Regions from separate parts of the Klebsiella grimontii genome, predicted to be linked through region 3. Evidence: predicted binding sites of a transcription regulator. Region 3 holds the regulator's gene; each other region holds the start of a gene.
The links. The regulator CRP, encoded in region 3, controls carbon source genes, mostly activating them, when cyclic AMP is high. The targets are predictions, from matches to a motif close to ATGTGANNNNNNTCACAT.
Positions count from the first base shown of each region.

Region 1: a site for CRP is predicted at 8,311-8,328, ahead of garD (galactarate dehydratase). Genes of this name have one in related genera too.
Region 2: a site for CRP is predicted at 6,499-6,516, ahead of udp (uridine phosphorylase). Genes of this name have one in related genera too.

Region 1 covers NZ_CP169721.1:625,458-635,610, reverse strand. The annotation lists gene ACE3MN_RS03080 (DUF805 domain-containing protein) at 1-87, shown strand, start outside; gene ACE3MN_RS03075 (LysR family transcriptional regulator) at 125-1,021, opposite strand; gene ACE3MN_RS03070 (pirin family protein) at 1,126-1,827, shown strand; gene ACE3MN_RS03065 (hypothetical protein) at 1,852-2,013, shown strand; gene ACE3MN_RS03060 (Spy/CpxP family protein refolding chaperone) at 2,047-2,457, opposite strand; RNA gene rnpB (RNase P RNA component class A) at 3,366-3,744, opposite strand; gene garK (glycerate 2-kinase) at 3,777-4,922, opposite strand; gene garR (2-hydroxy-3-oxopropionate reductase) at 4,988-5,878, opposite strand; gene garL (2-dehydro-3-deoxyglucarate aldolase) at 5,907-6,677, opposite strand; gene garP (galactarate/glucarate/glycerate transporter GarP) at 6,706-8,040, opposite strand; gene garD (galactarate dehydratase) at 8,433-10,004, shown strand; gene ACE3MN_RS03025 (sugar kinase) at 10,055-10,153, opposite strand, start outside.
Region 2 covers NZ_CP169721.1:5,445,887-5,456,039, reverse strand. The annotation lists gene yigL (sugar/pyridoxal phosphate phosphatase YigL) at 1-378, shown strand, start outside; gene ACE3MN_RS25550 (carboxylate/amino acid/amine transporter) at 467-1,366, shown strand; gene metR (HTH-type transcriptional regulator MetR) at 1,254-2,207, opposite strand; gene metE (5-methyltetrahydropteroyltriglutamate--homocysteine S-methyltransferase) at 2,440-4,701, shown strand; gene ACE3MN_RS25535 (transporter substrate-binding domain-containing protein) at 4,867-5,556, shown strand; gene ACE3MN_RS25530 (dienelactone hydrolase family protein) at 5,560-6,372, opposite strand; gene udp (uridine phosphorylase) at 6,640-7,401, shown strand; gene rmuC (DNA recombination protein RmuC) at 7,540-8,988, shown strand; gene ubiE (bifunctional demethylmenaquinone methyltransferase/2-methoxy-6-polyprenyl-1,4-benzoquinol methylase UbiE) at 9,059-9,814, shown strand; gene ACE3MN_RS25510 (SCP2 domain-containing protein) at 9,828-10,153, shown strand, end outside.
Region 3 covers NZ_CP169721.1:429,583-439,735, reverse strand. The annotation lists gene ACE3MN_RS01975 (ABC transporter ATP-binding protein) at 1-1,270, shown strand, start outside; gene ACE3MN_RS01970 (nicotinate phosphoribosyltransferase) at 1,332-2,822, opposite strand; gene prs (ribose-phosphate diphosphokinase) at 2,827-3,696, opposite strand; gene ACE3MN_RS01960 (NUDIX hydrolase) at 3,893-4,612, shown strand; gene ACE3MN_RS01955 (hydrolase) at 4,757-5,716, shown strand; gene ACE3MN_RS01950 (YheU family protein) at 5,713-5,931, shown strand; gene ACE3MN_RS01945 (phosphoribulokinase) at 5,967-6,836, shown strand; gene ACE3MN_RS01940 (OsmC family protein) at 6,883-7,287, opposite strand; gene crp (cAMP-activated global transcriptional regulator CRP) at 7,592-8,224, shown strand; gene ACE3MN_RS01930 (YccS/YhfK family putative transporter) at 8,276-10,153, shown strand, end outside.

The sequences.
Region 1 (10,153 bases), 200 kb from region 3:
TGGCTGGTGATCCTGGTCTTCAATTGCCAGAACGGCACTCCCGGCAATAACCGCTTCGGGCCGGATCCCAAACCGACTTCCTACTGAACAATGCGCCCCTCGTTAAAAAGGGGCGCATTTTGTTTTATCTGGCCATAAATAGCTTCGGAATTTCCCGCAGACACCATGATTTCGCCTCCCCCATGCTGTCCCGGCGCCAGGCCATAATAATGTCGATCTCGTTGCTGTACTCCGGGCTGACCACCCGAAGACGCCCCTCGGCAATATCCTGCTCAACCAGCGGATACGGCATCGTGGCGACGCCCAGTCCTGCCAGCAGGGCCTGGCGTTTATCTTCGATCGAGCTCACGGTTAATCGCGGCTGTTTGTCGAGCAGCTGCACCGTCAGCACCGGACGCTCGCGGGCGGTATCCGCCACCGCCACGCCGCGGTACTTAACGCGCGTCACTTCAGAGAGCGGCTCCGGTTCCTGGTGAATGGGATGATCCGGCGCGGCAACGTAGACGCTCATTACCGAATAGAGCTTCCGGGAGTTAATTTCCGAGGAAGAGCGAAAATGCATATCCGGCGCGACGACAATATCCGCCCTCCCCTGCTCAAGGCGCTCCCATGCCCCGGCCAGCACTTCGGTAATAATCGACAGCTGAGTGTTCGATTTGGTTGCCAGCTTTTCAATTAACGGGAACAGGCCGGTGGTGGGCACCAGCGCCTCGGTGACGATGGTCAGGTGCGTTTCCCAGCCGCGCGATAGCGCTTCGGCATCGGTTGTCAGTTTATCCGCCGCCTCCAGCAGAACGCGCCCGCGCTCGAGCAGCATTCGGCCAACGTTGGTGAATTTTGTTCGATGACCTGAACGGTCGAACAGAACGACATCCAGCTCCTCTTCCAGCTTTTGCATGGTATAGCTGAGCGCGGAAGGCACTCGACCCAGTTCATCGGCCGCCGCCGCAAAGCTTCCGCGCCGGTCAATCGCATCCATTACGCGTAACGCTTCCAGCGTTAATGCTCTCTCTTTAGCCATCGCACTCTCATTCAGGAAATTTGAACATACCGGGCAGAATATCTGGCTAACAATACAGCGTCCATACCTTTACCATTGATTTAGTGTAAAGAGAGGTCAAGAAGATGATTACAACCCGAACAGCCAAACAGTGCGGTCAAGCTGACTTCGGCTGGCTGCAGGCCCGCTACACCTTTTCCTTTGGCCACTACTTCGACCCGAAATTGCTAGGTTACGCGTCGCTGCGCGTGCTCAACCAGGAAGTTCTGGCGCCCGGCGCGTCGTTTCAGCCGCGCACCTATCCGAAAGTCGACATTCTGAACCTGATTCTGGAAGGTGAAGCGGAATACCGCGACAGCGATGGCAACCATATCCAGGCGAAAGCTGGCGAAGCGCTGCTGATTTCTACCCAGCCCGGCGTGAGCTACAGCGAGCACAACCTGAGCAAAGAGCGCTCGCTGACGCGAATGCAGCTGTGGCTGGATGCCTGCCCGCAGCATGAAAACCCGCTGGTGCAAAAAATCGCTATCGCCGAGGGAGCTCAGCAGCTGCTGGCTTCGCCGGACGGCAGCCAGAAGAGTCTCCAGCTGCGCCAGCAGGTATGGATCCACCATATCAATCTGGCGAAAGGCGAGCAGCTTAGCGTGCAGCTCCACGGCCCACGGGCCTACCTGCAGTCGATTCATGGCACGGTGCATGCACGGGTACAGGAAGAAGAGAAACAGGCACTGACCTGCGGCGATGGCGCGTTTATTCGTGACGAAGCTAACATTACCCTCGTCGCCGATACGCCGCTGCGCGCTTTGCTGATAGATTTACCTGTGTAACAACGGCAGTAAGGGAGTGTGTCAGTGGGCAAGAAGAAAACCAAAAAAGTGGCGCTAACAGCGCCGCAGCCGCAACCAGAAACCATGACTACGGTGGGTTTTGGTTATGAAGAGATGTTAAGCGAGCTGGAGGCGATCGTCGCAGAAGCGGAGATACGGCTCCAGGATGAAGAAAGCGTTGCCTGACGTCAATATCGGCCCCAGCCGGGGCCGATAGATTTACTCACTCAGTGCCTGAGCTAAATCTTTTTGTACCTGCTTACGCTGTTCTGGCGTCAGGACCTGATTGACATCAAAATAGTACTTCACGCGATAATAGCGAACCTGCTGTTCGACTTTGCTAAACGCCGCCAGCTGATCTTTGACCGCTTTTTCATTCCATTTTCCGGAATCAATCACATCAAATAATACGCCGTCTTTAATATCTTTCTGCGAGATCTGCTGAACGCTTTTCTCCAGCTGCTGATGCAGGCTTTTAATTTTCGTTACCTGATCGTTGGTCAGTTTTAAGTGCTGGACGATCGGATCCTGCGCCGGGGCTGGCGCAGCGTTAACATCCGCAGCCTGTGCCTCCATTGAGAAGCCAGTGGCGAGGACGGTTGTCACTGCAATGCGGGTCATTAATTTCATTTTTTCTTTTATCCTGATTAATTATCACCGATGTGGCTGGCTATTATTTTTCAGAAGCAGATGAAGAAATGTAAAAAATAGTGCATATAAATGTAGTTAAAAAAAGAAAACACATAATAAATATGAATAATAAAACCAAATGCATTTATTTAAAATATATAATAAATAAGAAAGGAAAATTAATGGCCGTATGATTCATCCTGCGGTTGATGGCAGACCTGCCTTGCGCGTTGTCTCCGCTTTATTGCCAGGTGGTGGCTGACGCCTTAACTGATCGACTACACCCGCGCCCTATGCCCGCTAGCGTCGTGGACAGGCATTCATCTGCCCTGTGTTTCAACCTGCCGTATGAAGCAAAAACCCCCGCCATTTCTGACGAGGGTTTTCTTTGAATGAGGAAGCTGACCGTTAAGCCGCTTTCTTTTGGGTATAGCGTCGTGGACAGCCATTCATCTGCCCTGTGTTTCAACCTGCCATATAAAGCAAAAACCCCCGCCATTGCTGACGAGGGTTTTCTTTGAATGAGGAAGCTGGCCGTTAAGCCGCTTTCTTTTGGGTATAGCGTCGTGGACAGGCATTCATCTGCCCTGTGTTTCAACCTGCCGTATGAAGCAAAAACCCCGCCATTGCTGACGAGGGTTTTCTTTGAATGAGGAAGCTGACCGTTAAGCCGCTTTCTTTTGGGTATAGCGTCGTGGACAGGCATTCATCTGTCCTGTGTTTCAACCTGCCGTATGAAGCAAAAACCCCCGCCATTGCTGACGAGGGTTTTCTTTGAATGAGGAAGCTGACCGTTAAGCCGCTTTCTTTTGGGTATAGCGTCGTGGACAGGTATTCATCTGCCCTGTGTTTCAACCTGCCATATGAAGCAAAAACCCCCGCCATTTCTGACGAGGGTTTTCTTTGAATGAGGAAGCTGACCGTTAAGCCGGGTTCTGTCGTGGACAGTCATTCATCTAGGCCAGCAATCGCTCACTGGCTCAAGCAGCCTACCCGGGTTCAGTACGGGCCGTACCTTGTGAACCCCTATTTGGCCTTGCTCCGGGTGGAGTTTACCGTGCCGCGAACTGTTACCAGACGCGCGGTGCGCTCTTACCGCACCCTTTCACCCTTACCTGATCCCACTTGCGTGGGCCATCGGCGGTTTGCTCTCTGTTGCACTGGTCGTAGGCTTGCGCCTCCCAGGCGTTACCTGGCACCCTGCCCTATGGAGCCCGGACTTTCCTCCCCTCCGCCCGTCTCCCCCGAAGAGGACGACGACGAAGCGGCGACTGTCTGGTCAGCTTCGGCGCGAAGTATAGAGGGTTTGCCGGCGGTTGTCATCCTTCCGTCGCCATCCCGACCTGCAATGTCGCCGCAATATTACGCGACGCACGATAAATATTGTCCGCCGCGCCGCGAAACGCCTCTTCCAGCGTCGTTACGCTGGTCAGCACGCTAAATACCGCATCAATCCCATACTGATGAACCACGCCCACGTCGCGGGTCAGGCTGCCGGCGATACCAATCACCGGCTTATGGTACTTTTTCGCCACGCTCGCCACACCAACCGGTACTTTACCGTTAATGCTCTGGCTATCCAGCCGGCCTTCGCCGGTCACCACCAGCGAGCAATCGAGAATATGCTCTTCCAGATTCAGCGCCTGGGTCACGATTTCAATCCCGCTGCGTAATTCAGCATTGAGAAACGCCATCAGCGCAGCGCCCATACCGCCCGCGGCGCCCGCGCCAGCAACCTGCTTCACATCGACATGCAGATCGGCCTTAATAACGTCCGCATAGTGCGCCAGGTTGCTGTCCAGCTCGCGGATCATCGCTTCGGTAGCCCCTTTCTGCGGGCCAAAGATCCTTGATGCGCCGGTATCGCCGATCAGCGGATTGGTGACATCGCAGGCGACCCGAATGGCGCAATCATGCAGCCTCGCATCGAGGCCGGTGATATCTATCGAATTCAGACCACCCAGGCTACCGCCGCCGTGGCCGATCTCCGCGCCATTGGCATCGCAAAGACGCGCGCCCAGCGCCTGCACCATCCCCGCGCCCCCGTCGTTGGTGGCGCTGCCGCCAATGCCAATAATGATGTTTTTCGCTCCGTGATCCAGCGCGTGCAGAATCAGCTCGCCGGTACCGCGCGATGTCGTCAGTAGCGGATTACGCTGAGCGGGCGGCACCAGCCCCAGCCCGCTGGCCGCCGCCATTTCGATAAACGCGGTTTTGCCATCGCCGGAAAGCCCCCAGCAGGCATCCACCGGGACGCCCAGCGGCCCCGTCACGCAGGCGCTCATTTCGGTTCCCTGCGTCGCGGCAATCATCGCCTCAACGGTCCCCTCTCCGCCATCGGCGAGAGGAACCTTCACGTAGAGCGCATCGGGGAAAATTTCCCGAAAACCTTTTTCTATAGCCTGAGCAACCTCGGTGGCCGAGAGGCTTTCTTTATAAGAGTCTGGGGCGATTACGATTTTCATAGTTATGTAGCCTGACAGTGCCGCGCAAGGCAAGAATTACAGGGCGCGCATCCGCGCCCTTCTTGTTAGCGAGTGACTTCCACTTTCGCCAGTTTTTCGTAGTAACATGCAAGCGCGCTATGGTCGGCGGTACCCAAACCGTCGGCGCGCAGCGCCTGCATCATCTCCATCACCGCGGCGGTCAGCGGCAGCTGGGCGCCCACGCCGTGGGAGGTGTCCAGCGCATTCGCCAGATCTTTAATATGCAGATCGATACGGAAGCCCGGCTTGAAGTTGCGGTCCATCACCATTGGCGCTTTGGCATCCAGCACGGTGCTCCCGGCCAGCCCGCCGCGAATGGCCTGATACACCAGATCCGGGTTTACGCCCGCTTTGGTCGCCAGCGTCAGCGCTTCGGACATCGCCGCAATGTTCAGCGCCACGATCACCTGGTTGGCCAGCTTGGTCACGTTGCCCGCGCCGATCTCGCCGGTATGCACCACGGAACCCGCCATCGCTTTCAGCAGCTCGTAATATTTGTCGAAAATCGCTTTATCACCGCCCACCATCACCGACAGCGTACCGTCGATGGCCTTCGGTTCGCCGCCGCTGACCGGCGCATCCAGCATATCGACGCCTTTCGCTTTCAGCGCTTCGCTGATTTCGCGGCTCGCCAGCGGCGCAATGGAGCTCATATCGATAAGCACGGTGCCCGGCTTCGCGCCTTCGATAATGCCGCCTTCGCCCAGCGCCACTTCTTTCACATGCGGCGAGTTCGGCAGCATGGTGATGATCACATCGCATTGCTCGGCAATCGCTTTCGCTGACGCGGCGGTTTCTGCGCCTGCGGCAATCACTTCGGCAATCGCTTCCGGATTACGGTCAGCAACCACCAACGAGTAACCTGCCTTGAGGAGGTTTTTACTCATTGGTTTACCCATGATACCGAGGCCAATAAAACCAACTTTCATTGTCATGTCTTTATCTCTCTAGTTTCGGTGGTGGTTATTTCTTAAAGGAGTCAGCCAGTTTCTGCGTGGCAGAGCGGAATACGCCCAGGTCGCTGCCGACGGCGACAAAGGTCGCGCCCCATTCCAGATAGCGGCGCGCGTCGGCTTCAACCGGCGCCAGAATACCGCTCGGCTTACCGTGCTTCTTCGCGCTGGCAAAAATGTGCTGAATCGCTTTCTGCACTTCCGGATGGGAAGCATTGCCCAGATGGCCCAGCGCAGCGGCCAGATCGCTTGGGCCGACAAAAATACCGTCCACGCCCGGCGTGGCGGCTATCGCATCAACGTTATCCACGCCCTGCTGGCTCTCGATTTGCACGAGAATGGTGATATTTTTGTTCGACTGCGCGAAGTAATCCGGCACGGTGCCAAACATATTGGCGCGGTGTGATACAGATACGCCGCGAATGCCTTCAGGCGGATAGCGGGTTGAGGCGACGGCGTTAACCGCCTGCTCTTCCGTTTCGACAAACGGAATCAGGAAGTTATAAAAACCGATATCCAGCAGACGCTTAATGATCACCGGCTCATTGGTCGGTACGCGGACGACCGGCGCGCTGGCGCTGCCTTTCAGCGCCATCAGTTGCGGGATAAAGGTGGAGATATCGTTCGGCGCATGTTCGCCGTCCAGTACCAGCCAGTCGAAACCTGCCAGACCTAAAACTTCGGTGCTAATTGGGCTCGCCAGCGCGGACCAGCAGCCAATCTGAACCTGATGCGCCGCCAGGGCCGCCTTAAATTTGTTCGGGAAGATATCGTTATTCATCACTTATACCTTGTCACTTAACCGTTAATTATTTCTGCAGTTCCATACGTTTGATGTCGCCGACCACAAACAGATAGCAAACCATCGCCATCAGGGCCGAGCATCCGACGAAGACCAGCGCTGCGTTGAATGAGTGCAGCTCGCTCACCAGGTAACCGATAACCAGCGGGGTTACGATGGAAGCGACGTTACCAAATACGTTAAAGACGCCGCCGCACAGGCCGACAATCTCTTTCGGCGCGGTATCGGAAATCACCGGCCAGCCCAGCGCGCCGAACCCTTTACCGAAGAAAGCCAGCGCCATCAGGGTCACCACCAGCGCGGTGTTATCGGTGTAGTTACACAGAATGATGGTGGACGCCAGCAGCATTCCGAGGACGATCGGCAGTTTACGCGCCACGGTGATGGAAAAACCGCGTTTAATCAGATAGTCAGAGAACACGCCGCCCAGCACGCCGCCGGCAAAACCGCACAGCGCCGGAATCGATGCGACCAGACCCACTTTCAGAATCGACATACCCTTTTCCTGCACCAGATAAATCGGGAACCAGGTGAGGAAGAACCAGGTAATGGTATTGATAAAATATTGACCGAAGAATACGCCCAGCATCATGCGGTTGGTCAGCAGCTGCTTGATATAGTGAAGCTTCGGGCCGCTGGCCGCCGCGCTGCCGGGCTTTTTATGGTCCATATCAACCACTGCGCCATTCTCGGAGATAAACTTCAGCTCCTCTTGCGTCATGCGCGGATGGTCAGTGGGATTATGGATCAGTTTTATCCACAGGCCGGTCAGCACAAAACCAATCACACCCATCACGGTGAAAACGTGTTCCCAGCCCCAGGCGAAGGTCAGCCAGCCCAGCAGCGGCGAGAACAGCGCCAGGGAGAAATATTGTGCGGAGTTAAAGATCGCCGATGCGGTGCCGCGCTCTTTCGTCGGAAACCAGGCCGCGACGATACGGGCGTTTGCCGGGAAAGAAGGCGCTTCTGAAAAGCCCAGCATAAAGCGCATAAAAAACATTGAGATGCCCGCCCACGCCAGCGGAAACATATCCACAAAGCCTTGCAGGAAGGTGAACAGCGACCAGAAGAACAGGCTGTAAGAGTAGACCTTTTTCGATCCAAATTTATCGAGCAGCCAGCCGCCGGGGATCTGCATCAGCAGGTAGGCCCAGCCGAAAGCGGAGAAAATATAGCCCATTGATACCGCGCTCAGCTGCAGCTCTTTCGCCACCTCTGTACCGGCGATCGACAGCGTCGCCCGGTCGGCATAGTTAACGGCGGTAACAATGAAAATGATCAACAGAATTAAATATCGGGTTGGCACTTCCTTTTTCTGTTCTATCGTTGCATCCAGACTCATTTAATATTCCTCAGGTACAACACACCTTCCATTATTTATTTTGGTGTGACTCTTCATTATTCAGAAATCAATATCATAAGGTATCGATTTACTTATCCGGCGTATTGCAAGCATGACTCAGTATAATCAGCTTACGAGCGTTAAACACTGTGCACATAACCTGTAAATGGCGTTTAATTATCGTTATTGTTGTGCAAATGCAGCAATGAGTGGGCGCTGATCCACAGTTCCAGCGATTTCCCACTTTAGCGAATTGGCGCTCACAGCAATGGGTGATATAGATCACATTTTCAGATTCAAACACCTGACATTCTCTATTTCACAAATCTGCACATCAGAAATTGAATAAACGTTTTATTTATTATTCGCACCTTGCTGGAGAATACTGGACAATGGCTGACATTGAAATTAGGCAAGAATCGCCAACGGCGTTTTATATAAAAGTACACGAAACGGATAACGTGGCGATTATTGTTAACGATCGAGGTTTAACGGCCGGAACGCGTTTCCCTGACGGGCTCACGCTGGTTGAACATATCCCGCAGGGCCATAAAGTCGCGCTGGTCGATATTCCTGTACACGGTGAAATCATCCGCTATGGCGAAGTGATTGGCTACGCGGTACGCGATATCCCGCAGGGCAGCTGGATTGACGAATCGCTGGTCGAACTGCCGAAAGCGCCGCCGCTGCATACTTTGCCGCTGGCGACCAAAGTCCCGGCGCCGCTGCCGCCGCTGGAAGGCTATACCTTCGAAGGCTATCGCAACGCCGACGGGAGCGTGGGCACCAAAAACCTGCTCGGCATTAGCACCAGCGTGCACTGCGTGGCGGGCGTCGTCGATTACGTGGTGAAAATTATCGAACGCGATCTGCTGCCGAAGTATCCCAACGTCGATGGCGTCGTGGGTCTGAACCACCTGTATGGCTGCGGCGTGGCGATTAACGCCCCGGCGGCGGTCGTGCCCATCCGCACCATTCACAACCTGGCGCTTAATCCAAACTTCGGCGGCGAAGTGATGGTCATTGGCCTCGGCTGCGAAAAACTGCAGCCGGAGCGCCTGCTGGAAGGCACCGATGATGTGAAAGGCATCCCGGTGGATAGCGCCAGCATCGTCAGCCTGCAGGATGAGAAGCACGTCGGTTTTAAATCAATGGTGGATGACATTTTGCAGGTCGCCGAGCGCCATCTGGAGAAACTGAACCAGCGCCAGCGTGAAACCTGCCCTGCCTCCGAGCTGGTTGTCGGTATGCAGTGCGGCGGCAGCGATGCGTTTTCTGGCGTCACCGCCAACCCGGCGGTGGGCTACGCGTCCGATCTGCTGGTGCGCTGCGGAGCGACGGTGATGTTTTCCGAAGTCACCGAGGTGCGCGATGCGATCCATCTTCTGACGCCGCGCGCCATCAACGAGGAAGTCGGTAAACGCCTGCTGGAGGAGATGGCCTGGTATGATAACTATCTCGATATGGGCAAAACCGACCGCAGCGCCAACCCCTCCCCGGGCAACAAGAAAGGCGGCCTGGCGAACGTTGTAGAGAAAGCGCTGGGCTCTATCGCCAAGTCCGGGAAGAGCGCGATTGCCGAAGTACTCTCTCCGGGGCAACGCCCAACCAAACGCGGTCTGATTTACGCCGCGACGCCGGCGAGCGACTTTGTCTGCGGTACTCAGCAGGTGGCGTCCGGGATCACCGTGCAGGTGTTTACTACCGGTCGCGGTACGCCGTATGGCCTGGTCGCCGTGCCGGTGATTAAAATGGCGACGCGTACCGAGCTGGCAAACCGCTGGTACGACTTAATGGATATCAACGCGGGAACCATCGCCACCGGCGAAGAAACCATCGAAGAGGTAGGGCTGAAGCTGTTTGAGTTTATTCTTGATGTCGCCAGCGGCCGCAAGAAAACCTTCTCGGATCAATGGGGATTGCACAATCAGCTGGCGGTGTTTAACCCGGCGCCGGTGACCTGATCGAATCAGCGATTTATCCCGCTCGTGATGCTTCGGGCGGGATACCTCCGCTATTGATGCGCGTTAAGAAAGGCCTCTATCTGCGCCTTCGTGGAAGTTCCCTCCATCGGGCCACGGCGGGAAATCGCCAGAGAGCCGCTGGCATTAGC
Region 2 (10,153 bases), 700 kb from region 3:
GAAGGCATCAGCAAAGTCTTTTTCACCTGCGATAAGCATGAGCATCTGCTGCCGCTGGAGCAGGCGATCAATGCCCGCTGGGGCGATCGCGTGAACGTGAGCTTCTCTACCGTCACCTGCCTTGAAGTGATGGCGGGCGGCGTGTCGAAAGGGCATGCGCTGGAGGCGGTGGCGAAAATGCTTGGCTATAGCCTGAAAGAGTGTATCGCCTTCGGCGACGGTATGAACGATGCGGAGATGCTGTCAATGGCGGGCAAGGGCTGCATTATGGCCAACGCGCACCAGCGGCTGAAAGACCTGCACCCTGAGTTGGAAGTGATCGGCAGCAATGTCGATGATGCCGTTCCCCACTATCTGCGTAAACTCTATCTTGACTAAAAAAGATTGACGATTGTTTTATTAATGAGCAGTTGTCAACCTGTCACTTCGCTACAATGGGTGTTCTTTACTCTACGAGACATTCATTGTGGCGCTACTGATTATCACCACCATTCTGTGGGCCTTCTCTTTTAGCCTGTATGGCGAATACCTGGCAGGCCACGTCGATAGCTATTTTGCGGTGCTGACGCGCGTTGGCCTGGCGGCGCTGGTGTTTTTGCCCTTCCTGCGCACCCGCGGGCAGAGCCTGACCACTATCGGCCTGTATATGCTGGTAGGCGCGATGCAGCTCGGCATCATGTACATGCTGAGTTTCCAGGCCTATCTGTACCTGACGGTATCCGAGCTCCTGCTGTTTACCGTTCTGACGCCGCTCTACATCACGCTGATTTACGATTTAATGAGCCGCCGCCCTCTGCGCTGGGGCTACGCCTGCAGCGCGCTGCTGGCGGTTATCGGCGCGGGCATTATTCGTTATGACCAGGTGACCAACCATTTCTGGACCGGCCTGATCCTCGTTCAGCTCTCCAACATCAGCTTCGCGATTGGCATGGTGGGCTACAAGCGCCTGATGGAAACGCGTCCGATGCCGCAGCATAACGCCTTCGCCTGGTTCTACGTCGGGGCGTTTCTGGTGGCGGTTGTCGCCTGGTCTATGCTGGGGAATGCGCAGAAAATGCCGGAAACCTCGCTACAGTGGGGCATTCTGCTGTTTCTTGGCGTGGCGGCATCGGGGATTGGCTACTTTATGTGGAACTACGGCGCCACCCAGGTCGATGCCGGTACGCTCGGCATCATGAACAATATGCACGTGCCCGCCGGGCTGCTGGTGAACCTTGCCATCTGGCAAACTCAGCCCCGCTGGCCGAGCTTTATTATTGGCGCTCTGGTGATCCTGGCCTCGCTATGGGTCCATCGACGCTGGGTCGCTCCGCACTCCGCACAAACGGCAAATGGTCGCAAGCATGATTCCGCGCTGAGCGAATAAACGCTTCGGTGACCGGCTGACGCTGCTCGCCGTCGCGCACCGCGGCGTACAGTCGGCTCCACAGTCCTTCGCCCAGGGTTTTGGTGACCACCAGACCCTGGCGCTCAAAGCTCTCCACTACCCAGTGCGGCAGGGCGGCGATCCCCATCCGCGCCGCCACCATCTGAATTAGCAGCAGCGTATTGTCGACGCTCTTCAGCTGTGGACTGATCCCCGCCGGCTGCAGGAAGTGACGCCAGATATCCAGACGAGCGCGCTGTACCGGGTAAATCAGCAGCATTTCGGTCGCTAAATCCTCAGGCGCAATGCGCATCTTTGCCGCCAGCGGATGGTCTGGTGCCATCACCAGACGCACTTCGAAATCAAACATGGGCGAATAGTGCAGGCCGCTGCGCGGCAGGATATCCGAGGTCATCACCAGATCCAGCTCGCCCTGCTGCAGGCCCGGCTGCGGGTCGAAGATCACCCCGGACTGGAAATCCACTTCCACATGCGGCCAGCGGGCGCGGAAGCTCTCCAGCGCCGGGGTGAGCCACTGGATACAGCTATGGCATTCGATAGCGATGCGCAGCCGGGTTTGCTGCGGCTCGTTGCAATCCTGCAGGGCGCGGCTGATTTGCGGCAGCACCTGATTTGCCAGCTGCAGCAAGATCTCTCCCTGCGGCGTAAAGCGCAGCGGCTGGCTTTTGCGCACAAACAGACGGAAGCCGAGGCGCTGTTCCAGATCGCTGAACTGGTGGGACAAGGCGGATTGGGTCTGGTGCAGGGCCGCCGCAGCGCCTGCCAGAGAACCGCTATTCCGCAACGCCTGGAGCGTTTTCAGGTGTTTAATTTCGATCATGAAAGTCCTTCACTTCGGCATGAATAATTTGCGCTTGAGGAATATACAGTAACTGCCAATTATGGATGTGTAAACATCTGGATGGCTAAATCCTTTATCTTTCGAATTTATGGTGCGTTGGCCGCACTTCCTCACCCCAGTCACTTACTTCAGTAAGCTCCTGGGGATGAGCAAGCTTGCCGCCTTCCCTAAATCCGAAATCTTTCGGATTGAAATTATGAGGCTCAAAAAAATGACAATTATTAATCACACCCTCGGTTTCCCTCGCGTTGGCCTGCGTCGCGAGCTGAAAAAAGCGCAAGAGAGCTACTGGGCGGGCAATACCGGCCGCGAAGAACTGCTGGCTGTTGGCCGCGAACTGCGCGCTCGCCACTGGGATCAACAGAAGCAAGCCGGCGTTGACCTGCTGCCGGTGGGCGATTTCGCCTGGTACGACCATGTTCTGACCACCAGCCTGCTACTGGGCAACGTGCCGGCTCGTCATCAGAACAAAGACGGCTCCGTCGATATCGATACCCTGTTCCGCATTGGCCGCGGCCGCGCGCCGACCGGCGAACCGGCAGCGGCGGCGGAAATGACCAAATGGTTTAATACCAACTACCACTACATGGTGCCGGAATTCGTCAAGGGCCAGCGGTTCAAACTGACCTGGACCCAGCTGCTGGATGAAGTGGATGAAGCGCTGGCGCTGGGCCACAAGGCGAAACCCGTCCTGCTCGGGCCGGTCACTTACCTGTGGCTCGGTAAGGTTAAAGGCGAGCCGTTCGACCGCCTGAGCCTGCTGAACGATATTCTGCCGGTTTACCGGCAAGTGCTGGCTGAACTGGCAAAACGCGGTATTGAATGGGTGCAGATTGATGAGCCGGCGCTGGTGCTGGAGCTGCCGCAGGCGTGGCTGGACGCCTTCAAACCGGCTTACGAGGCGCTTAACGGCGAGGTTAAGCTGCTGCTGACCACCTACTTTGAAGGCATTACCGATAACCTCGACACCATCGCCGCGCTGCCGGTACAGGGTCTGCACGTGGACCTGGTGCACGGCCGGGATGATGTCGCCGAACTGCATAAACGCCTGCCTGCCGACTGGCTGCTCTCCGCCGGATTGATCAACGGCCGCAACGTCTGGCGCGCCGATCTGAGCGAGAAATACGCGCAGGTTAAAGCTATCGTCGGTAAACGCGAGCTGTGGGTCGCCTCTTCCTGCTCCCTGCTACACAGCCCGATCGATTTGAGCGTGGAAACGCGGCTCGATGCGGAGGTGAAGAGCTGGTTTGCCTTCGCCCTGCAAAAATGTGAGGAGCTGGCGCTGCTGCGCGATGCGCTGAACAGCGGCGATACCGCGGCGATTGCTGAATGGAGCGCGCCGATTCAGGCCCGTCGCCACTCAACCCGCGTGCATAACGCGGCGGTGGAGAAGCGTCTGGCGGCCATCACCGCTCAGGACAGCCAGCGCCAAAGCGCCTATCAAGTCCGCGCCGCAGCGCAGCGCGCCCGCTTTAAGCTGCCGGCCTGGCCGACCACCACCATCGGTTCTTTCCCGCAGACCACCGAGATCCGCGGCCTGCGTCTGGACTTTAAAAAGGGCAATCTGGATGCGAACAACTACCGTACCGGCATCGCCGAACACATCAGGCAGGCGATTATGGAGCAGGAGCGCCTGGGCCTGGACGTGCTGGTACATGGTGAAGCCGAGCGTAACGACATGGTGGAATACTTCGGCGAACACCTGGATGGGTTTATTTTCACGCAGAACGGCTGGGTACAGAGCTATGGTTCCCGCTGCGTCAAACCGCCGGTGGTGATCGGCGACGTCAGCCGTCCGGAGGCGATCACCGTTGAGTGGGCTAAATACGCTCAGTCGCTGACCGACAAACCGGTAAAAGGCATGCTGACCGGCCCGGTGACCATTCTTTGCTGGTCCTTCCCGCGGGAGGACGTCACCCGTGAAACGATTGCGAAGCAGATTGCTCTGGCGCTGCGCGACGAAGTGGCGGACCTGGAAGCCGCCGGTATCGGTATCATCCAGATCGACGAACCGGCGCTGCGCGAAGGCCTGCCGCTGAAGCGTAGCGACTGGGATGCGTATCTGGCGTGGGGCGTGGAAGCTTTCCGTATCAACGCGGCGGTGGCGCAAGACGACACGCAGATCCACACCCATATGTGTTATTGCGAGTTCAACGACATCATGGACTCTATTGCCGCGCTGGATGCTGACGTCATTACCATCGAAACCTCGCGCTCCGATATGGAGCTACTGGAGTCGTTCGAAGAGTTCGACTATCCGAATGAAATCGGGCCGGGCGTGTACGACATTCACTCCCCGAACGTGCCGAGCGTGGAGTGGATCGAAGCGCTGCTGAAGAAAGCCGCGCAGCGTATCCCCGCCGAGCGCCTGTGGGTGAACCCGGACTGCGGCCTGAAAACCCGCGGCTGGCCGGAAACCCTAAGCGCGCTGACCAACATGGTCAAGGCCGCGCAGAACCTGCGCCAGGCCTAATGGAGAGCGACCCGACTCGTGGCGGGTCGGGGTAAGCAGAAGAGCATTAAGAACGTCCAACCAACAAGCCGCGATCCTATGTATTGAGTTTGCCCAGGAAGGATCTCTTTGGCTAAAGTTAAGCGTTTCCTGAACCGGGCGAATGTCGCTCTTCGGAGGTAAATGATGACTGAATATAACGATCAAAAGGGATATTTGCGTTTTGCCATTAACCTGGGCAACCCGGTTCTCGCGACACTTCTGCCGGATGGCTCTCCGGGAGGGATAACCGTTGAGCTGGCGAACAAGCTGGCGGCAGAGAGCCAGCGCGAAGCGCGGTTTGTGACCTGGCCGACGGCCGGGCAGGTAGTGGATGCGGCGCTGCAGGATCAATGGGATATCGCTTTTCTGGCTATCGACCCGGCGCGGGAAGATAAGCTTCGCTTCACGCCGCCCTACGTCACCATCGAAAGCTCGGCGATGGTTAAAAAAGAGAGTGAAATACGGTCGGTTCAGGAGATGGACCGCGAAGGTGTGGTGATAAACGTGGGCAAAGGTGCGGCCTACGAGCTGTATCTGATTCGCACGCTAAAACACGCGACGATGCGCCAGTACGCCACTTCTCAGGAGGCTATTCAGGCATTCATCCACGGCGAAGGCGATATGGCGGCCGGTATTCGCCAGCCTCTGGAGCAAGCCGCGCAGGAAAACCCGGCGTTACGCGTTCTGCCCGACAGCTTTAGCCAGATACGCCAGGCGATATGCGTCCCGCGCAATGCGCCGCAGCACTATGAATTTATTTGCCGCTGCCTTTCTTCATGGATAGCGGACGGTACTATTGCCGGGATGGTGAAGCGCCATATCGGCAATAGCTGAACTTTAACCGCGCTGACCGCCATGCTGGGCAAACCACGCCAGCATCCGCTGCCAGCCGTCCTTCGCCGACTCTTCATGATAGCTGGCGCGATAGTCGGCGTTAAAAGCGTGATCGGCCTGCGGGTAAACCACGATCTCCGCCGTGGCGTTGGCCGCCCGCAGCGCCTGGCGCATGGTTTCCACCGTATCCTGCGGAATGCTGTCATCTTTCGCGCCATACAGCCCTAAAACCGGCGCGTTGAGATCGACGGCAATATCCACCGGATGCTTCGGCGAATTCAACGTTTTCTCGCCGACCAGTTTGCCGTACCAGGCGACGGCGGCTTTTAGCTGCGGGTTATGCGCAGCGTACAGCCAGGTAATGCGCCCGCCCCAGCAGAAGCCGGTAATCAGCAGGCGATGGGCATCGCCGCCGTGGCGGGAGGCCCAGCTGGCCACGTGATCGAGGTCGGCCAGCACTTGAGAGTCCGGCACTTTTTTAACCAGCCCCTGGAACAGAGAAGGGATGTCGCTGTAATCATTAGGGTCGCCCTGGCGGAAGTACAGCTCTGGAGCGATAGCCAGATACCCCTCTTTCGCCAGACGGCGGCAAATATCGCGAATATGTTCATGCACGCCGAAAATTTCCTGAACCACGATGACGACCGGCAGCGGGCCGTCGACGTTCCCCGGGCGGGCGTGGAATGCCGGCATGTTATCCCCCTGCGAAGGGATTGATGTCTCTCCGGAGACGATGTTCTCATCTGATGTGTGAACGGCAGTGGCGGCGTGCGGCGTGGCTGCAGGTGCAAAGCCGGTTTGCTTAATTGTCGTCATGGTATTCTCCGTACCCTTAATTTGTTAGCGCAGCAATAACTATAGCTGCTCTTGACAGGACGTTAACCAAACACAGTGCCCGAAACAGGCTATCTTTTGTTCAGGCTTCCGCGATTTAGCTTGTTAATGTGATGTATATCACCCTTTTATGGAAAGTTATTGCAATGAATTTCATTCGTGGTGATTGTTGTCACAAAATTGAGCCGACAGCTTCTGTAAAGTACCGTTTTGCTTCTGCTGATAATTCGACCCACAGAGGAGTTTTTTATGTCCAAGTCTGATGTTTTTCATCTCGGCCTCACCAAAAACGATTTACAAGGGGCTACGCTGGCTATCGTCCCTGGCGATCCGGAGCGTGTGGAAAAGATCGCCGCGCTGATGGATAAGCCGGTTAAGCTGGCATCTCACCGTGAATTCACCACCTGGCGCGCGGAGCTGGACGGTAAAGCAGTGATTGTTTGTTCTACCGGTATCGGCGGCCCATCGACCTCTATCGCCGTGGAAGAACTGGCCCAGCTCGGCATCCGTACCTTCCTGCGTATTGGCACCACCGGCGCCATCCAGCCGCACATCAACGTAGGCGATGTTCTGGTGACTACCGCTTCTGTCCGCCTGGACGGTGCAAGTCTGCACTTTGCGCCCATGGAGTTCCCGGCGGTGGCTGATTTTGAATGTACTACCGCGCTGGTTGAAGCGGCGAAATCTATCGGCGCAACCACCCATATCGGCGTGACCGCCTCCTCCGACACCTTCTATCCGGGTCAGGAACGTTACGACACCTTCTCCGGCCGCGTTGTGAGCCGCTTTAAAGGCTCGATGGAAGAGTGGCAGGCGATGGGCGTGATGAACTATGAAATGGAATCCGCCACGCTGCTGACGATGTGCGCCAGCCAGGGCCTGCGCGCCGGGATGGTTGCCGGAGTTATCGTCAACCGTACCCAGCAGGAAATTCCGAACGCGGAAACCATGAAGCAAACCGAAAGCCACGCGGTGAAAATTGTCGTGGAAGCGGCGCGTCGCCTGCTGTAGTTCTTCTCCTTTCCGTAAAGGGCCGGACTCTCCGGCTCTTCTTTTTTGCGTAGCGCCTCGCAGGAAAACCCTTTCCAACTGGACGTTTGTACAGCACAATTCTATTTTGTGCCGTAAGTGGTTGCCGCAGGGGGCGTTGTGGATATTTCGATTATTATGAGTGCCGTTGTGGCGCTGGCCGTGGGCCTGATTGTTGGCTGGCTGGCGACGAAAGCGCACGCCGATCAAATTCGCGCCGATCTTATCGAAGAGCGGCGCGAGCTGGATATTGAACTGAGCGCGGCCCGCCAGCAGCTGGTGCAGGAGTCCCACTGGCGAGAAGAGTGCGAACTGCTCAATAACGAGCTGCGCAGCCTGCGCGATATCAACGCCTCGCTGGAAGCCGATCTCCGTGAAGTGACAACCCGTCTTGAATCCACTCAGCTGCATGCCGAAGATAAAATCCGCCAGATGGTCAACAGCGAGCAGCGGCTTAGCGAGCAGTTTGAGAACCTGGCGAATCGCATCTTTGAGCACAGCAACCGACGGGTGGATGAGCAGAATCGCCAGAGCCTGCACGGCCTGCTGACGCCACTTCGCGAGCAGCTGGATGGTTTTCGCCGTCAGGTGCAGGATAGCTTTGGCCAGGAAGCGCGGGAGCGCCACACCCTGGCCCATGAAATCCGTAATCTCCAGCAGCTTAATGCGCAAATGGCCCAGGAGGCGCTAAACCTGACTCGCGCGCTTAAGGGCGATAACAAAACCCAGGGCAACTGGGGCGAGGTGGTGTTGACCCGCGTGCTGGAAGCGTCCGGGCTGCGGGAGGGCCATGAATATCAGACCCAGGTGAGCATCGAAACGGACAACCGCTCGCGGATGCAGCCTGATGTGATTGTCCGTTTGCCGCAGGGGAAAGACGTGGTTATCGATGCCAAGATGACCCTGGTGGCCTACGAACGCTATTTCAATGCCGAAGATGATTATACCCGTGAAGCGGCGCTGCAGGAGCATATCGCTTCCGTACGCAACCATATGCGCCTGCTGGGGCGTAAAGACTACCAGCAGCTGCCGGGGCTGCGCTCGCTCGACTACGTTCTGATGTTTATCCCGCTGGAGCCGGCCTTCCTGCTGGCGATCGATCGCCAGCCGGAACTCATTAGCGAAGCGCTGAAAAACAACATTATGCTGGTGAGCCCGACCACGCTGCTGGTGGCGCTGCGGACTATCGCCAATCTCTGGCGCTATGAGCATCAGAGCCGTAACGCGCAGAAAATTGCCGAAAGAGCGGGGCGGCTGTACGACAAAATGCGCCTGTTTGTTGACGATATGTCCGCTATCGGCCAGAGCCTGGATAAAGCCCAGGATAACTACCGCCAGGCGATGAAAAAGCTCGCTTCCGGGCGAGGCAACCTGCTGGTGCAGGCGGAATCATTTCGCGAGCTGGGCGTGGAGGTTAAACGTGGGATTAATCCTGACTTAGTCGAACAGGCAACCGCACAGGATGAGGAATACTTCCTTACAGATGACGGTAACGTTCAGGAAGATAACGATTTTTCTTCCGATACGGCCGCTGCCGCCGCGTATGATAACCGCCCTCAGCCGCGTTGAAGCGTATGGGAAGTGCGCTAAACCTGTTACACTCAACGAACATTTTCTTGATAAGCAAGCAGGCATTGAGATGGTTGAGGATTCACAAGAAACGACGCATTTTGGCTTTCAGACTGTCGCCAAAGAGCAGAAAGCTGACATGGTGGCGCATGTATTTCATTCTGTGGCCGCAAAATATGACGTAATGAACGACCTGATGTCGTTCGGCATTCATCGTTTGTGGAAGCGTTTCACCATCGACTGCAGCGGCGTCCGCCGCGGGCAAACCGTATTGGATCTGGCGGGTGGCACCGGCGATCTGACGGCGAAATTCTCTCGTCTGGTGGGCGAAACCGGCCGCGTGATGCTGGCGGATATCAACGACTCAATGCTGAAAATGGGCCGTGAGAAGCTGCGCAACATCGGCATCGTCGGCAACGTGGAATACGTCCAGGCAAACGCTGAAGCGCTGCCTTTTGCGGACAACACCTTTGATTGCATTACGATTTCTTTCGGTCTGCGTAACGTGACCGACAAAGAAAAAGCGCTGCGCTCCATGTATCGCGTATTAAAGCCAGGCGGTCGTCTGCTGGTGCTGGAATTCTCGAAACCGATTATTGAGCCGCTCAGCAAAGCCTACGACGCCTATTCTTTCCATATTCTGCCGCGCGTGGGTGAGCTGGTTGCTAAAGATGCCGAAAGCTATCGTTATCTTGCTGAATCTATTCGAATGCACCCCGATCAGGAGACGCTGAAAGGTATGATGCAGGACGCAGGGTTTGAAAGCGTCGACTACTACAACCTGACGGCAGGCATCGTTGCGCTACACCGCGGTTATAAGTTCTGACAGGAGGGACGCTATGCCTTTCAAACCACTGGTTACCGCCGGTCTTGAGACGGTCCTCAACGCTTTCCTCTGGCGCGATCGGGCGCTGAAACCCGCCCGCCAGCGTCTGCTGGGGAAAGTGCTGCGCGTCGAGCTGCAAGAGCTTTCCGATCCCGTGGTGCTGGTTTTTAGCGAACGCCAGCTGGATGTGCTGGGCGCGTGGGAAGGCGAGGCCGACTGCACCGTGCGTACCCGCCTGAGCGTGCTTCCGCAGCTACGCAATCGCCAGCAGCTTACCGCGCTGATTCGTAGCGGCGATCTCGAAGTAGAGGGCGATCTGCAGGTGGTGCAAAATACCGT
Region 3 (10,153 bases):
CGTCGACAAAATTATCCATATCGAACAGCAAACGATGTTCGAGTACACCGGCAACTACAGCTCATTTGAAGTGCAGCGCGCGACCCGTCTTTCGCAGCAACAGTCGATGTACGAAAGCCAGCAGCTGCGCGTCGCGCATTTGCAGAGCTACATCGACCGTTTTCGCGCTAAAGCCACCAAAGCTAAACAGGCGCAAAGCCGTATCAAAATGCTTGAGCGCATGGAGCTCATCGCGCCTGCCCACGTGGATAACCCGTTCCACTTTAGCTTCCGCGCGCCGGAAAGCCTGCCCAATCCGCTGCTGAAGATGGAAAAGGTTAGCGCCGGCTATGGAGAGCGGGTGATTCTCGACTCAATCAAGCTGAATCTGGTTCCCGGTTCGCGCATTGGTCTGCTGGGGCGCAACGGCGCCGGTAAATCGACGCTGATTAAACTGCTGGCCGGTGAGCTACAGCCGCTGCACGGTGAGATTGGTCTGGCGAAAGGCATCAAGCTTGGTTACTTCGCTCAGCATCAGCTGGAATTCCTGCGCGCGGATGAATCCCCGCTGCAGCATCTTGCCCGCCTCGCGCCGCAGGAGTTAGAGCAGAAACTGCGCGACTATCTGGGCGGTTTCGGCTTCCAGAGCGATAAGGTCAACGAACAGACGCAGCGTTTCTCCGGCGGCGAGAAAGCGCGCCTGGTGCTGGCGTTAATCGTCTGGCAACGGCCAAATCTGCTGCTGCTTGATGAACCCACCAACCACCTCGATCTCGATATGCGTCAGGCGCTAACCGAAGCGTTAATCGATTTTGAAGGCGCGCTGGTGGTGGTTTCGCACGACCGCCATCTGATTCGCTCCACCACCGACGACCTTTATCTGGTGCACGATAGCAAAGTCGAACCTTTCGACGGCGATCTTGAAGACTACCAGCAGTGGCTGAGCGACACGCAAAAACAGGAAAACCAGGCCTCAGAAGAGCCGAAGGAAAACGGCAACAGCGCCCAGGCGCGTAAAGATCAGAAACGCCGGGAAGCCGAGCTGCGTACGCAAACCCAACCGCTGCGCAAAGAGATTGCCCGCCTGGAAAAAGAGATGGAGAAGTTCAACGCGCAGCTGGCGCAGGCGGAAGAGAAGCTGGGCGACAGCGAATTATACGATCAAAGCCGCAAAGCGGAACTCACCGCGTGTTTACAGCAGCAGGCTAGCGCGAAGTCCGGGCTGGAAGAGTGTGAGATGGCCTGGCTGGATGCCCAGGAACAGCTGGAGCAGATGCTCCAGGAAGGCTAACGGCATGATGCAGTACCAAAAGGCGGGAACGCCCGCCTTTTTTAATCCCACTCCCCGCCGCTTAACGCTGCGCCGCCAGCCGGGCGCGGATCTGCGACAGCGAGGCATAGCCGTACAGCTTGCCATCCAGAAAGCGCGTTTTTAACTCGCCCTGCTGCTCCTGCTCCAGCGTTTGCCCATCGTACAGCTGCAGTTCCCCCACGGCGTCGCGTTCCACGCGCAGCAGACCACGCGCCGAACGTTTGAGGCCATTATCGGTTTTCGGCTCCTTAAAGAGGGCTCTTCCCTCGCCGTTCACCTCCCCCCAGGTCGCCTTCATCGCGAAGCCGAAGGTATCGCGGGTGTTGTACTGGTAGGTAAAGGAACCCACGCCGAACACCACGTTAGCGCTGGCAAAGCCTTTCGCTTCCAGGCGACGCAGGATCTCATCCGCTCTGGCGAGAGTAATGGAATCGCCGTAAATCAGGCCGACATGCGGATCCAGTACCTTGTATCCTTTTTCGTTAATCGTACCGCCGAAGATTTCCCACAGTACTTCAACGGAGCCTTTCTCCTCGGCGCTGCGCTCGCTGCGGGTGTCGTCGTCAGCCGCCGTTCCGCACAGAATAGCCACCGGATCGCCGCTGTCCGGACGGAATACGACTCGCCCCTGGCGCCGCATAATTATCGCCTTCAGCTCGCGGGTGTATTCGGTCAGCACCTGCCAGTAATCCCAGGTATCCGAGACGATAGAGACGAAACCCTGCGGGTGGACTTCGGTAATCAGCCGGCGAAAGGTTTCAATTTCCCGCTCGCGCTCGCCCATACACATCACGCTGTGTTCCGTGGCCGGAATGCTGGCGCCGATAAGCTCATCTTCACCGCGAGTGTAATAATCCCGGGCATACAGCAGCGAAGGCAGGCTATCGGTACCTTTGAAACTGGCCAGATGTCCGCAGCCCGACTGCGCAGTGTCGTGCAGCCCGGACATCCCCCGAAACGAAAAGTCGTGACATTGGAAATCAAGGTGCGTCAGATCGCTACAGGTTTTCTCCGCCCAGCGTTCGCAAATCAGGCGATAGTGGTGGGCAATGGTCGCGTTGGTTGACGCTTTCCACAGCTCCGCCGAAAGCACCGTCTCCAGATAGTTCACCAGCCAGAAGAACTCAGGTTGCGTATTGGTGATGGTCAGCACCGGTACTTTCATCGGCACCTTGGTACCTTCATCGAGCGCTTTGATATGCAGCGGTAAATAGCCAAGCCGATGCAGAGCACGAACAGGCTCCACCCCAACCGTATCGCGCCCCAGATAGCCGTCCATCACCTGCTTATACTCGTTGACGACCTCCTCTTCCGGGCGGGCGAAAAACGCCTCGTTAAACAGATCGACCAGGAACCACTGCAGAAACCCCTGCAGGCCGAAAAATACCAGCTTGCCGTCGGCCTGCGGCGACTGGAAAAAACGATCGCTGCGCGGAGTAAAGTTTGAGTAGACCTTCGTAGTCCCCTGCGGATACTGCACGCGATGGGAAACTTTATAACCATCAATAGCCAGAATCGGATTTATTTTCATCATATTATCCCCAATGTGCGCGGTAGATAGCGTCTATATCGATAAGCTCCAGCTGCGGGTGAGCCAGGGCAGGAGAAGTCAAAGAGGTGGTGGCGTAAACGGCATCGATGCCGTTATTCAACAGATGCTCTACGCCTTTGGAAAAAATACCGTGGGTGACGTACAGACTCACGCTGCGGGCGCCCGCCTCGCGCAGCACCTGCGCCGAGCCGATAAAGGTGCCGCCAGCGTCGCACAGGTCGTCAACAATAAGCACCGCTTTCCCCGCGACATCACCGGCCAGCAGGGAAAAACTGGTTAACGCGCCGCTGGCAAGGTCACGCTCTTTACCGAGGATCGCGAACTCTCCGGCGCCGCAGGCTTTAGCCACAGGGTGAATCTTCTTGAGCGCGCCGGCATCCGGCGCCACCAGCATCAGCTCCCCGGTAGCAATAGCCTGACGCAGAACGGCGCTCTGCAGAAGACAGTGCTGCTGGGCAACCGCAACCATATTATTGACTGCCGCCGCCGCGGCATCGCTATGCGGGTCAAGCACCACGACTTTGTCAAAGCCAAGGGTATTAAGCTGCCGAGCGAAGACCTTCAGAGCAAAGCTGTCTCCCGGCACCATATGGCGATCCTGACGCGCCCACGGCAGCCACGGCAGTTCCAGATGGCTAAACGCCACGTCGGTAACATGACGCACGGCCTCCACCAGCTGCGCCAGCAGCATAAAATCGTTCATATCGCGCAGAGTAACCGCCCGGATGCGCATCAAACGGGCGGAAGGCGGTAATTGATCGGTCACCTTCAGCCACACAGCGCCATCGGGAAAGACGCCGCTGGCAAGCGTAAACGCCTCATCATCCAGTTCCAGGGTAAATTTTTCGCTCATGGTGACCTCCGCTCATTAAATTGTGTCTCTAAGACACAATCAATAATGTCCCTAAGACACATATGATGCAAGTGTTAAATGTCATTTAAGCGGAAAAATGGATTAGGCTATTGAAAAATAATAACAAAAATAGAGACTTGCTGCTCAGGAAGGGGCTGGTACACTTGTCAGCGTTCTTTTCCGCTGCGAGCGCTCTATGACCACCGATGCCGAATACCTCAGCCAATACGATGCCAGCCGCTTTCCCTCGCCGCTGGTGACCGTCGATAGCGTCCTGTTTACCCTGTATGAAGGGGCGCTATGCGTTCTGCTGGTTGAGCGCGCTCATCCGCCGCAGCAGGGGGCGTGGGGGCTACCCGGCGGCTTTATCGATCTGGCGCACGATGATTCAACCCGCGCCACGGCGCTACGTAAGCTCACGGAAAAAACCGGGATTTCACCGTCATGGCTGGAGCAGCTCGACACCTTTTCCGGGCCGGATCGCGATCCGCGCGGCTGGAGCCTGACTATCGCCTGGTTTGCGTTAATCTCATGGGTAGATTGTCAGCCGCATATCGCCAGCGTCAGCGATGCCCGCTGGGTGCCGGTGGCGCAGTTGGATAGCTATTCGCTGGCTTTCGATCATCAAAAGATCATCGACGCCGGTCTGCACCGCTTACGCCAAAAAACGATGTACTCTTTACTGCCGGTTTACTGTCTGCCGGAGACCTTTACCCATGGTCAGCTGCTGGAAGCCACGGAAATCATCCTTGGTCAGCCGATTCAACGCAAAAGCCTGATTCGCCGCTTCGAAGCCTCCGGAATGTTTGAAGAGACCGGGGAAACAGCGGCAACCGGCGCGCGCAAAGCGCGGCTATGGCGGCGTAAACCCGGCGTCGATTTTCATCTCTTTTCACGTAACCTGCTGACCGATTAGCCGCAAGGCCACATATGGGCTAACCTGCGTACTTCATGCGCGGTATAGTATGTTATAAAGATTATTTATTGCTCTGGTGCTATGGTTGATATCACTCCTACAGAAATGACGCCCCCTGAAGACGACTCGCATCAGTTTCATCCGATGCGCGGCGTAGGCAATCGTCATTTGCAAACCATGTTGCCGCGGCTAATCCGTCGCAAACTCCGCTTTACTCCCCACTGGCAGCGTCTGGAATTGCCGGACGGCGACTTTATCGATCTGGCGTGGAGCGAAGACCCTTCGCAGGCGCGTCATAAACCACGCCTGGTGGTGTTTCATGGCCTGGAGGGCAGCCTGCACAGCCCTTACGCCCACGGACTTATCCATGCGGCCATGCAGCGCGGCTGGCTGGGCGTGGTGATGCACTTTCGCGGCTGTAGCGGCGAACCCAACCGGAATAACCGCATCTACCACTCGGGCGAAACGGAAGATGGCTCCTGGTTTCTGCGCTGGCTCCAGCGCGAGTACGGCACGGCCCCCACCGCCGCGGTGGGATATTCGCTCGGGGGCAATATGCTGGGCTGCCTGCTGGCAAAAGAGGGCGACGCAATTCCCGTTGATGCCGCGGTTATCGTCTCGGCGCCGTTTATGCTGGAGGCCTGTAGCTATCATATGGACAAAGGTTTCTCCCGCGTTTATCAGCGCTATCTGCTCAACCTGCTGAAAGCCAACGCCGCGCGTAAGCTAAAAGCCTATCCCGGCTCTCTGCCCGTCGATTTACGCCAGCTAAAAAGCATGCGCCGTATTCGCGAATTTGACGATAGCATAACGGCCAGGATCCACGGCTTTGCCGATGCGCTGGACTATTATCGCCAATGTAGCGCCATGCCGCGCTTAAGCGATATCACTAAGCCCACGCTGATTATTCACGCGAAGGACGATCCCTTTATGGATCACCACTCGATTCCCCCGCAGGAACAGCTGCCGGCGAATGTCGAATATCAGCTCACGGAGCACGGCGGGCACGTGGGTTTCGTCGGCGGCACGCTGCGTAAGCCGGAAATGTGGCTTGAAAAAAGAATTCCGGATTGGCTAACCCGTTGGTTAGGAGCGCAAATATGATCATTCCCTGGCAAGATCTCGATCCCGAAACGCTGGATAACCTGATCGAAAGTTTTGTATTACGTGAAGGCACCGATTATGGTGAACATGAACGTTCGCTGACGGATAAAGTCGCTGATGTTAAACAGCAGTTGAAAAGCGGAGAAGCCGTGCTGGTGTGGTCAGAACTGCACGAGACGGTGAACATTATGCCCCGCAAGCAGTTTCACGGCTAAGGCGGCACACACTATCGTTTACTCTGGGAGTTGTTATGTCTGCCAAACATCCGGTGATTGCCGTCACGGGCTCCAGCGGCGCGGGAACCACGACCACCAGCCTCGCCTTTCGCAAAATCTTCGCCCAGCTTAATCTGCACGCCGCCGAAGTTGAAGGCGATAGCTTTCACCGCTATACCCGTCCGGAAATGGACATGGCGATCCGTAAAGCGCGCGATCAGGGCAAACATATCAGCTACTTTGGCCCCGAGGCTAACGACTTCGGCCTGCTGGAACACACGTTCGCCGAATATGGGCAAAGCGGCAAAGGCCAGTCGCGCAAGTATTTACATACCTATGACGAGGCCGTGCCGTGGAATCAGGTTCCGGGGACCTTCACGCCCTGGCAGCCGCTGCCCGAACCGACTGACGTCCTGTTTTATGAAGGCCTGCACGGCGGCGTGGTGACGCCGCAGCATAACGTAGCAAACCATGTCGACCTGCTGGTTGGCGTGGTGCCCATCGTCAATCTTGAGTGGATCCAGAAGCTTATTCGCGACACCAGCGAACGCGGCCACTCTCGTGAGGCGGTGATGGATTCCGTGGTCCGTTCGATGGAAGACTACATCAACTTTATCACCCCGCAGTTTTCGCGCACCCACCTCAACTTCCAGCGCGTACCGACGGTGGATACGTCCAACCCGTTTGCGGCCAAAGCCATCCCTTCGCTGGATGAAAGCTTTGTCGTTATCCATTTCCGTAATCTAAAAAATATCGATTTCCCCTGGCTTCTGGCGATGCTGCAGGGCTCGTTTATCTCGCATATGAATACGCTGGTGGTACCGGGCGGGAAAATGGGGCTGGCGATGGAACTGATCATGGCGCCGCTGGTTGAGCGCCTGATGGAAGGCAGGAAAATAAGCTAACGGTCAAAACCCCGGTGACGCGTTTGCCGGCCGGGGCCCGTTCGGCTTACCCTTCGATCACTTCATAAGAGTGGGTAATGTTTACCGCTTTCTCAAGCATCAGCGCGACGGAACAATACTTTTCCGCCGACAGGTCGACCGCGCGAGACACGGCAGCGTCCTTCAGTTCTTTACCGGTCACGATAAAATGCAGATTGATATGGGTAAACAGACGCGGAGCCTCTTCGCGACGCTCAGAAGTCAGCTTAACTTCGCAGTTGGTAACGTTATGACGGCCCTTCTGCAATATGGAAACCACATCGATCGCGCTGCATCCGCCTGCCGCCATCAGAACCATTTCCATTGGGCTGGGCGCTTTATCCCCGGAATTGCCGTCCATCAGAATCTGGTGACCAGAAGCCGACTCACCGATGAAGGTTAACCCTTCAACCCACTTCACTCGCGCTTGCATAAATTTAACTCCAGGGCTGTAATTTTCCCGACAGATTACGCGTACATAACAATTCTCGCAACGGAAGGCGACCTGGGTCATGCTGAAGCGAGACACCAGGAGACATGCGGCGAAAGCTATGCTAAAACAATCTGGATGCTACAGTAATACATTGATGTACTGCATGTATGCAGAGGAGTTCACATTACAGGCTGCAGAAAACTTTCAGCCGGATTCCCAGGTATAGGGATTCAATACGATTGCATGCCCGGATGCCGTGTAGTGTCGGCACCCGGAGATAGCTTATAACAGAGGATAACCGCGCATGGTGCTTGGCAAACCGCAAACAGACCCTACCCTTGAATGGTTCTTGTCTCATTGCCACATTCATAAGTACCCATCAAAGAGCACGCTGATCCACCAGGGTGAGAAAGCAGAAACGTTGTACTACATCGTTAAAGGCTCCGTGGCTGTACTCATCAAGGATGAAGAAGGTAAAGAGATGATCCTCTCTTACCTTAATCAGGGCGATTTCATCGGTGAATTAGGCTTGTTTGAAGAAGGCCAGGAGCGTAGCGCTTGGGTACGTGCGAAAACCGCATGTGAAGTGGCCGAAATCTCCTACAAAAAATTCCGTCAGCTGATCCAGGTTAACCCGGACATCCTGATGCGTCTCTCTTCGCAGATGGCTCGTCGTCTGCAGGTCACGTCTGAGAAAGTGGGCAACCTCGCCTTCCTTGACGTTACCGGTCGTATCGCTCAGACGCTGCTGAACCTGGCTAAACAGCCGGATGCGATGACCCATCCGGACGGTATGCAAATTAAAATTACACGTCAGGAAATCGGCCAGATCGTCGGCTGCTCCCGCGAGACCGTTGGCCGCATCCTGAAAATGCTGGAAGATCAAAACCTGATCTCCGCGCACGGTAAAACTATCGTCGTCTACGGTACCCGTTAAGTCGGTAAAACGGCGTATTGCCTGACGATACGCCGTTTTTGTTTTCTCCTCATGTGGCGCAGGCTGATTTACCACCCTGAAGTCAACTATGCACTGCGGCAAACGCTGGTGTTGTGTCTGCCGGTCGCGATTGGGCTTCTGTTTGGCCACTTACAGCAGGGGCTTCTGTTCTCTCTGGTTCCCGCCTGCTGCAACATTGCCGGGCTGGATACGCCGCATAAGCGTTTCTTTAAGCGTCTGATTATCGGCGGCAGCCTGTTTGCCGGCTGTAGCCTGATCGTCCAGCTTCTTCTGCAACGCGAAATCCCTTTGCCGCTAATCCTCACCGGTCTGGCGCTGATCCTCGGCGTCACGGCTGAAATCAGCTCCCTGCACGCGCGGCTGCTGCCTGCCTCGCTTATCGCGGCTATTTTTACCCTCAGTCTCGCGGGCAACATGCCGGTGTGGGAGCCGCTGTTAATCTACGCCCTCGGCACCTTATGGTATGGGGTGTTCAACTGGTTCTGGTTTTGGCTCTGGCGCGAGCAGCCGCTGCGCGAATCCTTAAGCCTGCTCTACCGTGAGCTCGCCAACTACTGCGAGGCCAAATACAGCCTGCTTACCCAGCATACGGACCCCGCCACATCGCTGCCGCCGCTGCTCAACCGCCAGCAAAAGGTGGTGGATCTGATTACCCAGTGCTATCAGCAGATGCATATGCTGGCGGCTAACCAGCGCAGCGATCACAAACGCCTGCTGCGCGCTTTCCAGGTTGGACTGGACCTTCAGGAGCATATTTCCGTCAGCCTTCATCAGCCAGAAGAGGTGCAGAAGCTGGTGGAACGCAGTCACGCGGAAGCGGTGATTCGCTGGAACGCGCAAACCGTTGCCGCCCGCCTGCGGGAGCTGGCGGACGATCTGCTCTACCACCGTTATCCCCGGCGCTTTCAGATGGACAAACAGATCGGCGCGCTGGAAAAAATCGCCTGGCAGCATCCGGATAATCCTGTCGGCCAGTTCTGCGCCTGGCACTTCAGCCGCATTGCCAGAGTTCTGCGCACCCAGCGCCCGCTGTACGCGCGTAACCTGATGGCGGATAAAACCCGCCGCCTGCCGCTGCTGCCCGCGTTGAAAAACTATCTGTCGCTTAAGTCGCCGGCGTTACGTAACGCCGCGCGTATCAGCGTAATGCTGAGCGCCGCCAGCCTGATGGGCAGCGCGCTGCATCTGCCTAAGCCCTACTGGATCCTGATGACCGTGCTGTTCGTGACGCAAAACGGCTACGGCGCGACGCGGGTTCGTATCGTCCATCGGGCTGCCGGAACCATTGCGGGGCTGGTCATTGCCGGGCTCACGCTGCACTTTCACGTTCCTGAAGGCTATACGCTGACCGCGATGCTGTTCATTACGCTATTGAGCTACCTGATTATTCGCCAGCATTACGGCTGGGCGATGGTCGGATTTACCGTGACGGCGGTGTACACCCTGCAACTGCTCACCCTGAACGGCGAGCAGTTTATCGTCGCCAGACTGATTGATACGCTGATTGGCTGCCTGATTGCTTTCGGCGGCATGGTCTGGCTATGGCCGCAGTGGCAAAGCGGTCTGCTGCGCAAAAATGCCCACGACGCGCTGGAAGCCGATCAGGAAGCCATCAGGCTGATCCTCAGCGACGACCATCAGGCCCCGGCGCTGGCCTATCAGCGCATGCGCGTTAATCAGACGCATAACGCGCTGTTTAACTCGCTAAATCAGGCGATGCAGGAACCCGGTTTTAATTCCCACTATCTCGAAGACATGAAGCTGTGGGTGACCCACAGCCAGTTTATTGTCGAGCACATCAATGCCATGACTACCCTGGCGCGCGAGCACAATATGCTGACGCCGGATTTAGCCCAGCGTTATCTGGAGTCCTGCGAGATTGCGCTCCAGCGCTGCCAGCAGCGGCTG